Regions from separate parts of the Arthrobacter sp. TmT3-37 genome, predicted to be linked through region 1. Evidence: riboswitches for the same ligand, from Rfam matches in the RefSeq annotation. Region 1 holds a riboswitch; the other holds the start of a gene.
What was found. Region 1 has a riboswitch for S-adenosylmethionine ahead of ACX80U_RS03505 (LLM class flavin-dependent oxidoreductase). Riboswitches for the same ligand answer to the same signal wherever they lie in the genome.
Positions count from the first base shown of each region.

Region 2: it holds a riboswitch for S-adenosylmethionine, as region 1 does, so the genes downstream of both, ACX80U_RS07975 (ABC transporter substrate-binding protein) here and ACX80U_RS03505 (LLM class flavin-dependent oxidoreductase) in region 1, are expected to answer to the same signal.

Region 1 is NZ_JBTNDU010000002.1:136,191-143,277, forward strand. Features, by position in the region: gene ACX80U_RS03470 (SRPBCC family protein) at 1-40, shown strand, start outside; gene ACX80U_RS03475 (acetamidase/formamidase family protein) at 105-1,106, shown strand; gene ACX80U_RS03480 (alpha/beta fold hydrolase) at 1,212-2,045, opposite strand; gene ACX80U_RS03485 (TetR/AcrR family transcriptional regulator) at 2,142-2,720, shown strand; gene ACX80U_RS03490 (GNAT family N-acetyltransferase) at 2,771-3,064, opposite strand; gene ACX80U_RS03495 (SpoIIAA family protein) at 3,361-3,738, opposite strand; gene ACX80U_RS03500 (SDR family NAD(P)-dependent oxidoreductase) at 3,866-4,624, shown strand; SAM riboswitch class IV at 4,839-4,952, shown strand; gene ACX80U_RS03505 (LLM class flavin-dependent oxidoreductase) at 4,987-6,375, shown strand; gene ACX80U_RS03510 (SDR family oxidoreductase) at 6,569-7,087, shown strand, end outside.
Region 2 is NZ_JBTNDU010000004.1:188,565-195,651, reverse strand. Features, by position in the region: gene yjfF (galactofuranose ABC transporter, permease protein YjfF) at 1-884, shown strand, start outside; gene ACX80U_RS07980 (aminodeoxychorismate lyase) at 942-1,820, shown strand; SAM riboswitch class IV at 1,928-2,045, shown strand; gene ACX80U_RS07975 (ABC transporter substrate-binding protein) at 2,210-3,127, shown strand; gene ACX80U_RS07970 (amino acid ABC transporter permease) at 3,138-3,908, shown strand; gene ACX80U_RS07965 (amino acid ABC transporter ATP-binding protein) at 3,905-4,642, shown strand; gene ACX80U_RS07960 (energy-coupling factor transporter transmembrane component T family protein) at 4,728-5,525, opposite strand; gene ACX80U_RS07955 (ABC transporter ATP-binding protein) at 5,522-7,012, opposite strand; gene ACX80U_RS07950 (ECF transporter S component) at 7,009-7,087, opposite strand, start outside.

The DNA of each region.
Region 1 (7,087 bases):
CCTCGACGACTTGCTCTCCTCCCTCTCCGTCGCGAGGTGACCCGGCCGGCCGTGGGGTGGTCCCGGCCCTTGTCCGGGCAGGGGCCGCCCCGTAGCATCCGGTCATGGAGATCATCGAGTACCACCCTCGGCGGGACCAGCTCGTGTATACGTTCGGTGGCAGCGCACCCGTGCTGACCGTCCGGCCCGGCACCGCACTCCGACTGTGGTCCGAGGACGCCTTCAACAATGCGCTGACCTCTGTCGACGACGTGTCCGGCGAGAAGGTGGACCTCAACTTCATCAATCCGCAGACCGGCCCGTTCCACGTGGAGGGCGCCGAACCCGGTGACACCCTCGCGCTGCACATCGTGGACCTCACGCCGGCCCGCTCGTACGGTGCCTCGGCCACCATCCCGTTCTTCGGAGGGCTGACCAGTACCGACCGCACCGCCACCCTGCAGGAGCCGTTGCCGGACATCACGTGGATCTACCAGGTGGACACCGAGCGCCGGACGGTCGGCTTCCAGTCGCGGCTCGGGGACTTCGAGGTGGCGCTCCCGCTCGAGCCGATGCTCGGCACCGTCGGCGTCGCGCCGCCCGGGGGTGAGGTGCGCTCCTCGCTCGTACCGGAGCGGTTCGGCGGCAACATGGACGTGCCGGACGTCAAGCCCGGCACCACGGTCTACCTCGGTGTAAATGTCGAGGGTGCGCTGTTCTCCATCGGCGACGGACACTATCGCCAGGGCGAGGGGGAGGCCTGCGGCACCGCCGTCGAGGGCGCCATGCACTCGACGATCATCGTGGAACTCATCAAGGGCGGTGCGCCGTCCTGGCCGCGGCTCGAAACCGACTACCACTGGATGGCCGTCGGGTCCTCCCGCCCCATGGAGGATTCGTGGCGTATCGGCCAACTCGAGATGGTGCGGTGGTTCGGCGACCTCTTCGGGCTGCACCACCTCGACGCCTACCAGCTCCTGACGCAGACCGCGCTCGCCCCGATCGCCAACGCGGTCGACGCCAACTACAGCGTCGTCGTGAAGGCACCCAAGGCGCTCTTCCCCGCCGTCGACGCATATGGCGGACTCCATGCCCACCTCCGGCGGCAGGCCGCCGAGCTCCGCTGACCCCGATTCGCCCGATCGACGGGGTCGCGCGGAACCGTTCCACAATCGGCGTCCGGAGACACTGCGGGCGCCGGTCCGAGGCCCGGCGCCCGCAGTGCCGTGGGGTTACTTGGCGAGGAAGCGGAGCAGGACCTCGTTGATCTCGGCGCCGTGGGTCCAGAGCATGCCGTGCGGTGCATCCTCGATCTCGACGTACTCGGCGGAGGGGAGGCGCTTGGTGAATTCGCGCCCCGTCGCGTCGATCGGCAGGATGCGGTCATCGGTGCCGTGCACGATCAGCGCAGGCACGGTGACCTTCTCGACGTCGGAGCGGAAGTCGGTGAGCCAGGAGTCGACGACGGCGAACGACGCGTACCAGGACGACCCCGAGGCGACGTTCCACGCGTTGCGCAGTGCTTCCTCGCTGAGGCGGTTGCCGAGGAAGTTGTCGGTGTTGAAGAAGTCGTCGTAGAAGTTCGTGAACCAGGCGTAGCGGTCCTCGATGGCCGCGCTGCGGATGCCGTCGAAGACGGTCGAAGGGACACCGGTCGGGTTGTCGTCGGTCTGGAGGAGGAACGGTTCGAGCGAGGCGAGGAAGACCGCCTTCGCGACCCTCGACTCCCCATAGGTGCCGATGTAGCGACCGACCTCCCCGGTCCCCATCGAGAAGCCGACGAGGACGGCGTCGTGCAGGTCGAGCGTCTCGAGCACGGTGTTGAGATCGGCTGCGAACGTGTCGTAGTCGTAGCCGGTGGTGGGCTTGCTCGACTTCCCGAAGCCGCGGCGGTCGTACGTGATGACGCGGTATCCGGCGGTCAGGAGGGCGGCGGTCTGCTTCTCCCACGAGCCGCCGTCGAGGGGATAGCCGTGGATCAGGACGACGGGCTGGCCCGTGCCGTGGTCCTCGTAGTAGAGCTCGATGTCCGTGGTGTTCTCGGTGCCGACCTTGATGAAGCCCATGTTCCTGGTCCTTGTCTCGAGCGGAGAGAACGTTCGTTCTCTCTCGGTGATCACATCGTATAGAACGATCGTTCTCCATTCAAGTAGAATGGCTTCATGAATATTTTCGAGGCCCGCACACGGATCGTGGCGAGCGCCGACGAGCTCTACAACGCGCGGGGGATCCAGGCCGTCGGCATGGACGAACTGCGTGCGGCGGCGGGTGTCTCGCTCAAGAAGCTCTACCAGGAGTTCCCCTCCAAGGGGAGCATCGTCATGGCCGTCCTCGAGCGCCGGCACCGGTCCTGGGCCGAAGGGCTGGACGCGAAGGTGCGGCAGGCTCCGACGCCGCGCGCCCGCCTGCTCGCGATCTTCGACTATCTCGCGCAGTGGTTCGGCGAGGACTCCTTCCGGGGCTGCGGCTTCGTGAACAGCTTCGCCGAACTCGGCGCCGTGAGTCCTGACGTCGCCGATTACGCACGGCAGCACAAGGAGTCGTTCCAGGAGTACGTGGGGAAGCTGGCCGAGGACGCGGGCGCACCGCCCTACCTCGGACCACAACTGTCGATCCTCGCCGAAGGCGCACAGACGACGGCGGCGATCGCCGGCACCGTCGACGCGGCGGTCCAGGCGCGGCAGGCGGCCGAGGTGCTGATCGATGTGGCGCTGGGCCATGAGGTCCGAGGTGCGGCCTAGTCCGGGAGAACCCGCCTGCGCACGCCGGGACGGACGGAAGCTCCGGGGGGTCAGCCGACGAGGTCCTGGTACTCGGGATGGTCGGCGATGAAGGCCGCGACGAACTCGCACCTCGGCACCACCGTGAGGTGCTGGATGCGGGCGTCGTCGAGCGCGTACCGGACCAGGGTGCTGCCCACTCCGTGGCCCTCGACGTCCTCGTCCACGACGGTGTGCGTGAAGACGATGGTGTCGCCGGAGCGTTCGTAGACGGCGACGCCCGCCGGTTCCCCGTCGAGGCTCGCCGTGTAGCGGCTCTCGTCCTCGTCGTTGCTGACCTGGATCTCGTTGTTTCCGGTACTCATGTTTGTCACTGTGGCACCCGGCCTGCAGGGCGGTCAACGCCCAGGGGTGCGTTGTGCCGCCCGGCGCAGCACGCGCGCGACACCGCTGTCCATGGCTGCCGTTCCGCGATGTGGGAAGGATGTCCTGCGACGGATCCGGACGCCGTCGTGCCGTGGATCCGGTGCGTCGTCGTGCCGTGGCGCTGCGCGCCCGTCGTGTCCTGGTCGCGTGGGGCCGGCGTGCCGTGGCGCTGCGCGCCCGTCGTGTCCTGGTCGCGTGGGGCCGGCGTGCCGTGGCGCTGCGCGCCCGACGTGTCCTAGTCGCGTGGGGCCGGCGTGAGACCCTGCCGGACGGAGCTCCCGTTGAGCAGCCAGGCCACCGCGTCCGCCTCGGAGGTGAAGAAGCGCGTGTCGGTGGGGGAGCGGTGGGAGAAGCCGGACATCACCTCGTCGACGGCGTCCTCACCCACGAGTGCCACTCTCGAGAAGCCGCGGTAGGCGGCCATGCCGACGCGTGCCTCGGGGGTGATGCCGGTGATGCCGTGCATGTGCACCAGGAGCGGCAGTGTTGCCGGGCCGTGGAACTCGGCCAGGGCGCGAGCGGCGGCGACAGCGTGAGGATGGGTGATCTCGACACCGCGCCTCCACCGCAGCCACAGGATCCCCTTGTCGAGGTGGGCGCTGAATGGGTCCATCGTGGTCCTTACCGGAGGAACAGGGGCAATGGTGTGTCAGCGTAGCAAGGTGCACCCCCGAAGTCGGCTGCGCGTCCACGGTATGGTTCTCGTTCCGGGCCCCTAGGCAGCGGGTAGCGTCTCGTTCATGACACTGAGCATTCTGGTGACGGGAGCAAGTCGCGGTATCGGTGCGGCGATCGCGCACGAGCTCGCCGGCAGGGGACATCGCGTATGCGTGCACGCCGGTCGCGATCTGCAGGCCGCCGAGGCCGTCCGGGAGGCGTTGCCGGGTACGGGACACGCCGTCGCGATCGGGGACGTCGCTGATCCCCAGGCATGCCGGCAGCTCGTCGATGCTGCCACCCGGGACCTCGGCGGAATCGATGTGCTCGTGAACAATGCGGGCATCTTCGAGGCACATCCTGTCGACACGGTGTCCTTCGAGGACTGGCAGCGAGCATGGCGCCGGACGCTCGACGTCAATCTGGTGGGGCCGGCGAACCTGGCCTGGCTGGTGGCGCGCCGGCTGCTGGACCGGCAGTCGGGGCCGAACGGCGGACGGCTCATCAGTGTCGGATCTCGAGGCGCCTACCGTGGTGAGCCCGCCACGCCGGCCTACGGTGCGAGCAAGGCGGCCCTGCACTCGATGACGCAGTCCCTCGCCGTCGCGCTCGCGCCGCACGGCATCCTCGCTGCAGCGGTGGCGCCCGGCTTCGTCGAGACGGACATGGGACGGACCGTGCTCGACGGCCCCGGGGGAGATGCCGTGCGTGCCCAGAGTCCGTTCGATCGCGTGGCGGCCGCGGAGGAGGTGGCGCAGGCCGTGGCCTGGCTCGCCACCGATGCGCCGCTGTGGGTCAGCGGCACCGTCGTGGATGCCAACGGGGCGTCCTACCTGCGCTGACATCGCGCTGCGTGGAATCGCGGGTTTCGAGCGTCGAGCCAGGGACCGCGATCCGGGACCGAGGACGGCTGTGCGAGGCCCACCCTGATGAAACGACGACGCACGGTTCCGGCGCCGGGTTCCACCGTGCGCCAGGGAAGGCATGCTGATCGTGACGCTCTGTGACAGGTGCGTCTGGACGGTGATGCAGGCGGGCCTCTACGCTCGTCAGCAGAATCAAGAGTTCCAACGCAAAACCCTGGTTTGTTGGACGGCAACCCTCTCGCTGTAGTGGGGTGCCCCAGGTGAGGATTCGGCCCGGGCTGCACCAGCCGGGCAAGTATGGCGCTTCCCCACGGCAGTGCCCCGACGTGAGGACCTCCATGCCCGCATCACCGCGCCGTATCCGCTTCAACGCCTTCGACATGAACTGCGTGGGCCACCAGTCACCCGGTCTCTGGCGCCATCCGGAGGACCAGTCGTGGCGCTACAAGGACCTGCGCTACTGGGCCGATCTGGCGAAGACGCTGGAGAAGGGCCTGTTCGACGGCATCTTCATCGCCGACGTCCTGGGCACCTACGACGTCTATGGCGGATCCAACGAAGCGACCCTGCGGCAGGGTACGCAGACCCCGGTCAACGATCCGTTCCTGCTCGTGTCCGCCATGGCACTCGTTACCGAACACCTCGGGTTCGGCGTCACCGCCGGCACCGCCTACGAGCACCCGTATCCGTTCGCGCGCAGGCTCTCCACACTGGACCACCTCACCAACGGCAGGGTCGGCTGGAACGTGGTGACCGGCTACCTGCCCTCCGCTGCGCGCAACATGGGCAACGAGGACCAGCTCGAGCACGACGAGCGCTACAACCACGCGGATGAATACCTCGAGGTCCTCTACAAGCTGCTCGAGGGATCCTGGGAGGACGACGCCGTCGTGCGTGACCGCGAAACCGGTGTCTTCACGGACCCGGCCAAGGTGCACGACATCAACCACGACGGCACCTACTTCACCGTCCCGGGCATCCACCTCAGCGAGCCCTCGCCGCAGCGCACCCCCGTCATCTTCCAGGCCGGAGCGTCCTCGCGAGGGATCGCCTTCGCGGCGGGCAACGCCGAGGCGGTCTTCGTGGGTGCACCGACCAAGGAGATCCTGAAGGACGTGGTGAAGAAGATCCGCGACGCCGTCGAGGCCGAGGGTCGCGACCGCTACTCGGTGCGGATCTACACGCTGCTCACCGTGATCACGGACGAGACGGAGGAGAAGGCCCAGGCGAAGCACGCCGAATACCAGAAGTACGTCAGCTACGAGGGAGCGCTCGTGCTCGTCTCCGGCTGGTTCGGTGTGGACCTGTCCGTCTACGGCCCCGACGAACCTCTTGGCGCCGTGAAGTCGAACGCCATCCACTCCGCTGTGGCCACCTTCCAGAAGGTGAACGACGACGGCGCACCGTGGACCGTGCGGGACATCGCCGAGTGGGCGGGAATCGGTGGACTGGGCCCGCGGATCGTGGGATCGGGCAAGCAGGTCGCCGACGAGCTCCAGGCGTGGGTGGAGGAGACCGACGTGGACGGATTCAACCTCGCATACGCGATCACACCCGGATCCTTCGAGGACGTCATCACGCATGTGGTCCCGGAGCTGCAGAAGCGCGGAGCGTATCCGACGGAATATGCCGAGGGGACGCTGCGCCAGAAGCTGTTCGGCAAGGGCGACCGGTTGCCTGAGGAGCACCGCGGCGCGAGCTTCCGCCTTCAGCCCGTCCGTCCCTGACGCACCGCGTAACCGCGCCGTCGGGGTTCGTTCTTCGACTGAGTACAAGCTGGGCCGGCATCTGCCCGGCATCTCAGGCGGCAGCCGGGAATAGGCGTGCGCTGGGGGCTGAACACCTTCGTATGGGTGGCCAGCCCCCACGACCGGGGACTAGCGTCGGAACCAAGACATCCGACGACCAGAAGGAGTTCCCATGTCACGCGTAGCCATCATCGGTGGGCACGGAAAAGTAGCGCTGCACCTCACGAAGATCCTCACGGGCCAGGGCCATCAGGTCAGTTCGATCTTCCGCACCCAGGACCATGCTTCCGACGTCGAGCAGGCGGGCGGCACGCCCGTGGTGGCCGACGTGTCCGAGCTGTCGGTGGCGCAGATGGCCGACGTCTTCCGCGGGCACGACGCCGTCGTGTGGTCTGCTGGTGCCGGTGGCAGCAGCCCCGAGGCCACGTACGCCGTGGACCGGGATGCAGCGATCCGCTCGATGGATGCAGCACAGGAAGCCTCGGTCGGACGGTACGTCATGGTGTCCTACCTCGGCGCGAGCAAGGATCACGGTGTGCCCGAGGACAACGGGTTCTTCCACTATGCGGAGGCGAAGGCTGCTGCGGACGAGCACCTGCGCAACTCCGAACTCGCCTGGACGATCCTCGGCCCCGGTGCCCTCACCACTGATCCTGGTACGGGGAAGATCGAGGTCTCGGACAAGCCACAA
Region 2 (7,087 bases), on a different contig from region 1:
TGATGTACCCCGGGTTCCTCTCCGGCCAGGTGTTCCTCAACCTCCTGATCGACAACACCTTCCTGATCGTCCTCGCCGTCGGGATGACGTTCGTGATCCTCACCGGCGGGATCGACCTCTCGGTCGGATCCGTCGTCGCGCTCTCCATGATGATCGCCGCAGCACTCCTGCAGGCCGGGTGGAACCCGATAGCCGTCATCGCCCTCGTGATCCTGACGGGTGCGACCTTCGGGCTTCTCATGGGGCTGGTCATCCAGGTCTTCGAGATCCAGCCCTTCATCGTCACCCTCGCCGGGCTGTTCCTGGCACGGGGCCTCTGCTACATGATCAGCGTCGACTCGATCACCGTGACCGACCCCTTCTTCACCGCGATGGCCCAGGCGAGGATCCCGCTGGCCGACAGGCTCTTCATCTCCCCCGGCGTCGTGATCGCACTGGTGGTCGTCGCCGTCGCCTTCTACGTCCTGCACCAGACCCGCTTCGGCCGGACGGTGTACGCGATCGGCGGCGGCGAATCCTCGGCGCTGCTCATGGGACTCGCCGTCCCCCGGACCAAGGTCCTCGTCTACGGGATCAGCGGGCTGTGCTCGGCGGTGGCCGGGATCCTCTTCTCGTTCTACAGCCTTTCCGGGTACAGCCTGGCGGGCACGGGCCTGGAACTGGACGCGATCGCCGCGGTGGTCGTGGGCGGCACGCTGCTCACCGGAGGATACGGCTACGTCCTCGGCTCCCTCGCCGGGGTGCTCATCCTCGGCATCGTCCAGACCTTCATCTCCTACGAGGGGACGCTGAGTTCCTGGTGGACGCGCATCGTGATCGGCGCGCTTCTCCTCGCCTTCATCCTGCTGCAGAAACTCTTCACGCGGAAGGCCAGACTCACCTGACGGCCCCGCCGCACCGGTCCGCCCCGCTCCCGCGACCCAGCCGATACGCTGGAGCGCATGACTGTTCTCGTGTTCCTCGACCCGGCCCACGACGACGGCAGGGTCGTCGACGCGTCCCAGCCGCAGCTCCTGGCCACCGATCTGGGCGCCACCCGCGGTGACGGCATCTTCGAATCGCTCCTCGCCGTCGGAGGATCCCCCCGCAAGGAGCAGGCGCACCTCGCGAGACTCGCGTCGTCGGCCGCGGCCCTCGACCTGTCGGTGCCCGACGCCGAGGCCTGGAGCCGTGCCATCCGCACCGGCCTGCGGGAGTTCTCGGCAGCGGAACCGGGTGAGGACCATGCCGTCGTGAAGCTCGTCGCCACCCGCGGCGTCGAGGGTGCCGGCCGGGCCACGGCCTGGGTCTCGGTGGCACCCGTTCCGGCGTCGACCCTGGCGCAGCGGGAGGCAGGCCTGAAGGTGCTGTTCCTCGAGCGCGGCTACGACAGCACGGTGGCGCAGCGTGCTCCCTGGCTGCTGATGGGGGCGAAGACGCTCTCCTACGCCGTCAACATGGCCGCCATCCGCCATGCGAAGGCGCACGGCGCCGACGACGTCATCTTCATCTCCTCGGACGGGAAGGTCCTCGAGGGCCCCACCTCCACCGTGCTCCTCGCGTACGACCGCGACGGTCGGAAGACGCTCCTCACGCCGCAGCTCGAGAGCGGCATCCTGGCGGGCACCTCCCAGAGCGCACTGTTCGCCGCAGCCCGGGAACAGGGGTGGGAGCTCGGCTACGGACCGCTGGAACCGCACCACCTCCTCGACGCCGACGCCGTGTGGCTGATCTCGAGCATCCGGCTCCTCGCGCCGGTCCTCTCGCTGGACGGCACGGAGCTCCGGACCTCCGCCGCCCTGACCGCAGAACTCACCGGACTGGTGGATCGTTTCGTGTAATCTCCACCACAAAAGGGCCCCTCCGGGGCCCTTTGCTACGTCAAACACCACTTTCCCGGCATCCGCGTTTTGACCCGACGCTTCGTGCTGCCCTACCGTTTTCCTGAAATCAAGAGTTCCAGCCATCGGCCCTGGCCGGCTGGACAGCAACCCTCTCCCGTAGTGGGGTGCTCCAGGTGAAGATTCGGCCGCCGGGCCAAGTCCCCCGGTTGGCAAGTACGGCGTCGTGCGGCCTGTCCCGAGGTAGACGGAGGACACCACCGCCACAGCGCGCACAGCCCAGAACAGCGAGCGTGTCACCCAGCAGCCAGCAGCCTCCCCCTGCCGCCATCCGGCATCCCCGAACACCCAGCGCCCGCACCCGGGCCGGCATCGAAATGAAGGACACCATGAACATCTCCCGCAAGGTCCTCGCTGCACTCACCGTGCCGCTCCTCGCCCTGACCGTCTCCTGCGGCAGTGACAGCGGAAGCACGCCCACCGAATCCGCCGACGCCCTGGCCGGCAGCGACCAGCAGTCGCTCGACCAGTACACCACCGAGGACACCACGCCGATCGACGAGATCGACACGTCCGGGCTCGGCCTCATCACCGACGGCACCCTGCGCGTCGGCACGCTCTCGGACGCCCCGCCGAACATCTTCCTCGAGGACGGTGTCTTCACCGGCTACGACAACGAACTGCTGCGCGCCATCGGCGAGAAGCTCGACCTCGAGGTCGAGTTCGCCTCCACCGACTTCTCCGCCCTCCTCGCGCAGGTCCAGAACAAGCAGTTCGACGTCGGGTCCTCCTCGATCTCGACGACGGCGGCCCGCCGCGAGAACGTCGGCTTCACCAACGGCTACGACTTCGGCTACATGGCCGTCGTCACGAAGAACGGCTCCTCGGTGAGCGGCTTCGACTCCCTCTCGGAGAGCACCCGCATCGGCGTGGTCCAGGGCACCGTCCAGGACGACTACGTCTCCAATACCCTCGGCCTCGAGCCCGTGCGCTTCCCGGACTACAACACGGTGTACGCCAACGTGAAGAACGGGCAGGTGGACGCCTGGGTCGCCCCGTCGCAGCAGGCCACCGGCCAGGTGAAGGAGGGCGACGACACCACGATCGCCGAGACCATCATCAACACGGAGAACTTCACGGCGTACGCGGTCAACAGCGACAACCAGCCCCTCATCGACGCCCTCAACGCGGGCCTCGACGCGGTGATCGCCGACGGCACCTGGTCCGAGCTCACCAAGGAGTGGTACCCGGACCGCGAGATGCCCACCGACTGGAAGCCCGGCAGCAAAGCCGTGGACGTAAAGTAGCCGGCCCTGCATGGATGCCCTCGAACAGCTCGGCAAGACGTTCTTCGACTGGGAGGCGATGGCCGCGGTCCTGCCGGACCTCCTGACCGTCGGACTGCCCAACACCCTCCTGCTCGCCCTGGCCTCGGGGATCATCGGGACGATCGTCGGCATGCTCCTCGCGATCATGGGGATCTCCCGCAACCGGGTGCTCCGGTGGATCGCACGCATCTACACGGACATCTTCCGCGGCCTCCCCGCCGTCGTGATCATCCTGCTCATCGGACTGGGCCTCGGTCCCATCCTCCGGCAGGTCACGGGCAGCACCAGCCCCTACCCGCTGGGCATCCTCGCCCTGTCGCTGATCGCCTCGGCCTACATCGGGGAGATCTTCCGCTCCGGCATCCAGAGCGTGGAGAAGGGTCAGCTGGAGGCCTCGCGTGCGCTGGGCTTCAGCTACGGCGCATCCATGCAGCTCGTGGTGGTGCCCCAGGGCGTGCGGCGCGTGCTGCCCGCCCTGGTCAACCAGTTCATCTCGCTCATCAAGGAGTCGTCGCTCATCTACTTCATCGGCCTCGTCGCCAGTGAACGCGAGCTCTTCCGGGTGGGCAACGACGCCGCGAGCAACACCGGCAACCTCTCGCCCCTGATCGCGGCCGGCGTGCTCTACCTCTGCCTGACCATCCCGCTGACGCACCTGGTCAACTTCATCGACACCAGGCTCCGCGTGGGCAGGAAGCAGAAACCGGAACCGGACGAACTGGCCGCGGTGATTCCGACGAGCGGAGGAGCGAAGGCATGAAGACCATCGAATCGGGAACACTGACGGGCAAGGGCCTGCACCTGTCCTTCGGCTCCAACCACGTGCTGCGCGGGATCGACCTGCACGTGGAACGGGGGACGACGGCGTCGGTCATCGGGCCGTCCGGCTCCGGGAAGTCCACCCTGCTGCGTGTCCTCAACCGGCTGATCGAACCCGACCAGGGCGATATCCTGCTCGACGGCCGCTCCGTCCTCAAGGACAACCCGGACGAGCTGCGCCGCCGCATCGGCATGGTGTTCCAGCAGTTCAACCTCTTCCCGCACAAGACCGTGCTGGACAACGTGTCCCTGGCGCTGCGCAAGCTCCGGAAGATGTCCGCCGGCGAGGCACGGGAGAAGGCCCTCGCCCAGCTCGACCTGGTGGGCCTCAAGCACAAGGCCGACGTCCGGCCGGGCAACCTCTCCGGCGGGCAGCAGCAGCGCGTGGCGATCGCGCGGGCGCTGGCCATGGACCCCGAGGTGATGTTCTTCGACGAGGCCACGTCCGCGCTGGACCCGGAGCTCGTGAAGGGCGTCCTCGCCCTCATGGCGGACCTCGCCTCGGCGGGCATGACCATGGTCGTCGTCACGCACGAGATGGGCTTCTCACGCAACGTCTCGGACACCGTGACGTTCATGGACGGCGGCGTCGTCGTGGAGTCGGGACCACCGTCCGCGATCTTCGACGACGCGCAGACGCCCCGCCTGAGGTCGTTCCTCTCGGACGTCCTCTAGCGGTCCTGCCGGGGCCGGGATCCGCTCGCATGCCACAGGGGCTCCGCATCCGCGGAGCCCCTGTGGCATGTCCGGCGCCTCCCGGTCAGGAGAGGAGGAAGTTCCAGGTCCCGGCCAGGACCGCCGCCGCTACCGCGCCCGCCGCGACCACGAGCCCGACGGCGGCGACGCCGAGGTCGAGGGACGAGAACGTGCTGGTCCGCGCCCAGGTGCGCGTCGCACCGCCGAAACCGCGCGCCTCCATCGCCGTCGCGAGCCGCGTGGCACGCCGGATCGCCTGGACGATCAGCCCGAAGGACTGCCCCAGCAGATTCCGCGTGCGCGCGACGACGGAGCCGTCCGAACCGATGCCCCGCGCGTGGCGTGCCAGTCCGAGGGACTCCCACTCCTCCAGGAGCAGGCCCACGAGCCGCAGCGAGGCCAGCCCGCCGAGGACGAAGCGGTGCGGCAGGTGCAGCTTCTGGGCGAGGGCGTCGGCCAGGTCCGTGGGGTCCGTGGTGAGCAGGAGGAAGATGCCGGGCAGCGCGAGCGCGAGCCCCCTCAGCCCGACCGCGACCCCGGCCGCCACCGAGCCCTCGGTGAAGAGGAACGGCCCGACGTCGATCAGTACCGTTCCGCTCTTCTCCGCGAGCAGCGCGGTGCCGTAGGCGCCGATCGACGCCGCGACCAGCAGGGGCCAGATGCGCCGGGCGAGGCCCCACGCACTGATGCCCAGCAGCGGCATCAGCGCGAGCTCGCAGGCCAGGACCACGGCGGCACTGACCCAGTCGATGCTCGCCATGAGGGCGAGCGTGATGACCGCGGCGGCGAACAGCTTGGACACGGGGTTGGCGCGCAGGAGCGTCTTCCCGGTCAGCACCGGGGTCAGGTGATCGGTGCTCATCGGGCCACCAGCCGTCCCGCCCCGTCGGCGATGTGCAGGGTCCTGCCGCCGAGGGCGGCGATGAAATCGGCGTCGTGCGTGACGGAGACGACGGCCACGCCGTCGTCGATCAGCTCGCGCAGCAGGGTGACGAGTTCGGCCCAGGTCCCGGCGTCCTGGCCGAAGGTGGGCTCGTCGAGGATCAGGAGGCGCGGGGCCGTGGCGAGCATCGTCGCGACCGACAGCCGCCGCTTCTCGCCGCCGGAGAGCGTGAACGGATTGGCCTTCAGCAGATGGGTGAGGCGGAGGCGCTCGGCCAGCTCGGTGATCCGCCGCGGATCGGCGGTCCCGCTGACGCGTCGCGGCCCGAACTCCAGTTCCTCGCCCACGGACGCCGTGAGGAACTGGTGCTCGGGCTCCTGGAAGACCGTGCCGATCCGCTGCACGAGCTGGGCCGACCGCCAGCGGAACGGGTCGCTGCCCGCCGCTCCGGCGAGCGGAGGCGCGGCGTCCACCCGGCCGGCGCGCGGCCGGAGCAGGCCGCCGAGCGTGAGCGCCGCCGTCGACTTCCCGGCGCCGTTCGGCCCGGTGATGCCCAGTGCTTCCGCCTCGTGCACCCGGAGGTCGAGGTCCTCGACGGCCGCGGGGCCCCGCTTGGTCCTGGCCACCGTGAGGGAGCGCGCCGACAGCAGCGGGCCGCCACCGGCGCCGGGTACGGGCCCTCCCAGGGGCGGCCGCCGGCCCGGGACCCAGACGCCGGCGCGTGCCAGCCCGGCACGCGTGGCCTCGTGCCCCAGGATGTCCGCGGGGGAACCGTCGGCGAGGACGCCTCCCCCGGCGTCGAGCACGATCACGCGGTCCACCACATCGGCCCAGACCGCCACGCGGTGCTCGACGACGACGAGCGTGGCACCGGTGCGCTCCAGGACGCGGACGACGGCGTCCCGCACCTCGAGGACGCCGTCGGGGTCGAGGTTCGCGGTGGGTTCGTCGAGCAGGAGCAGCCCGGGCTCCATCGCGAGGACGGACGCGAGCGCGAGGCGCTGCTTCTGCCCCCCGGACAGCGCGGTGGTGGGGTGGTCGAGCGGGAGGTCGAGGCCGACGTCGTCGAGCGCCCTGCCGACGCGCTGCCAGATCTCCTCGCGGGGCACGGCGAGGTTCTCGGCGGCGAAGGCCACCTCGTCGCCGACGCGGGCGAGCACCACCTGCGTCTCGGGGTCCTGGAGCACCAGCCCAGCCCTCCCCCGCGCCGCGGCCGGGGGGACGCCGTCGAGCAGGAGTCCGCCCTCCTGTTCGCCCTCGTCCTGCGCGCCGAGCACCCCGGCGAGTCCGTGCAGCACGGTCGACTTGCCCGCCCCGGACGCCCCGAGGAGCAGCACGCGCTCTCCCGGCCCGATGTCGAGGTCGAGGTGGCGTGCCGCGAAGGCCTTCCGGCCCGCGTGGCGCCAGCCCCAGCCGCGGGCGCTGACCTGCACGGCCCCCGCGGCCGGTGGGTGTGCTGCCGTCACACGTCCGCCGAGCGGCCCGCGGCGAAGGAGGACAGCGCACCCGTCCTCGCGAGGCCCCGCATGGCCAGCCACGAG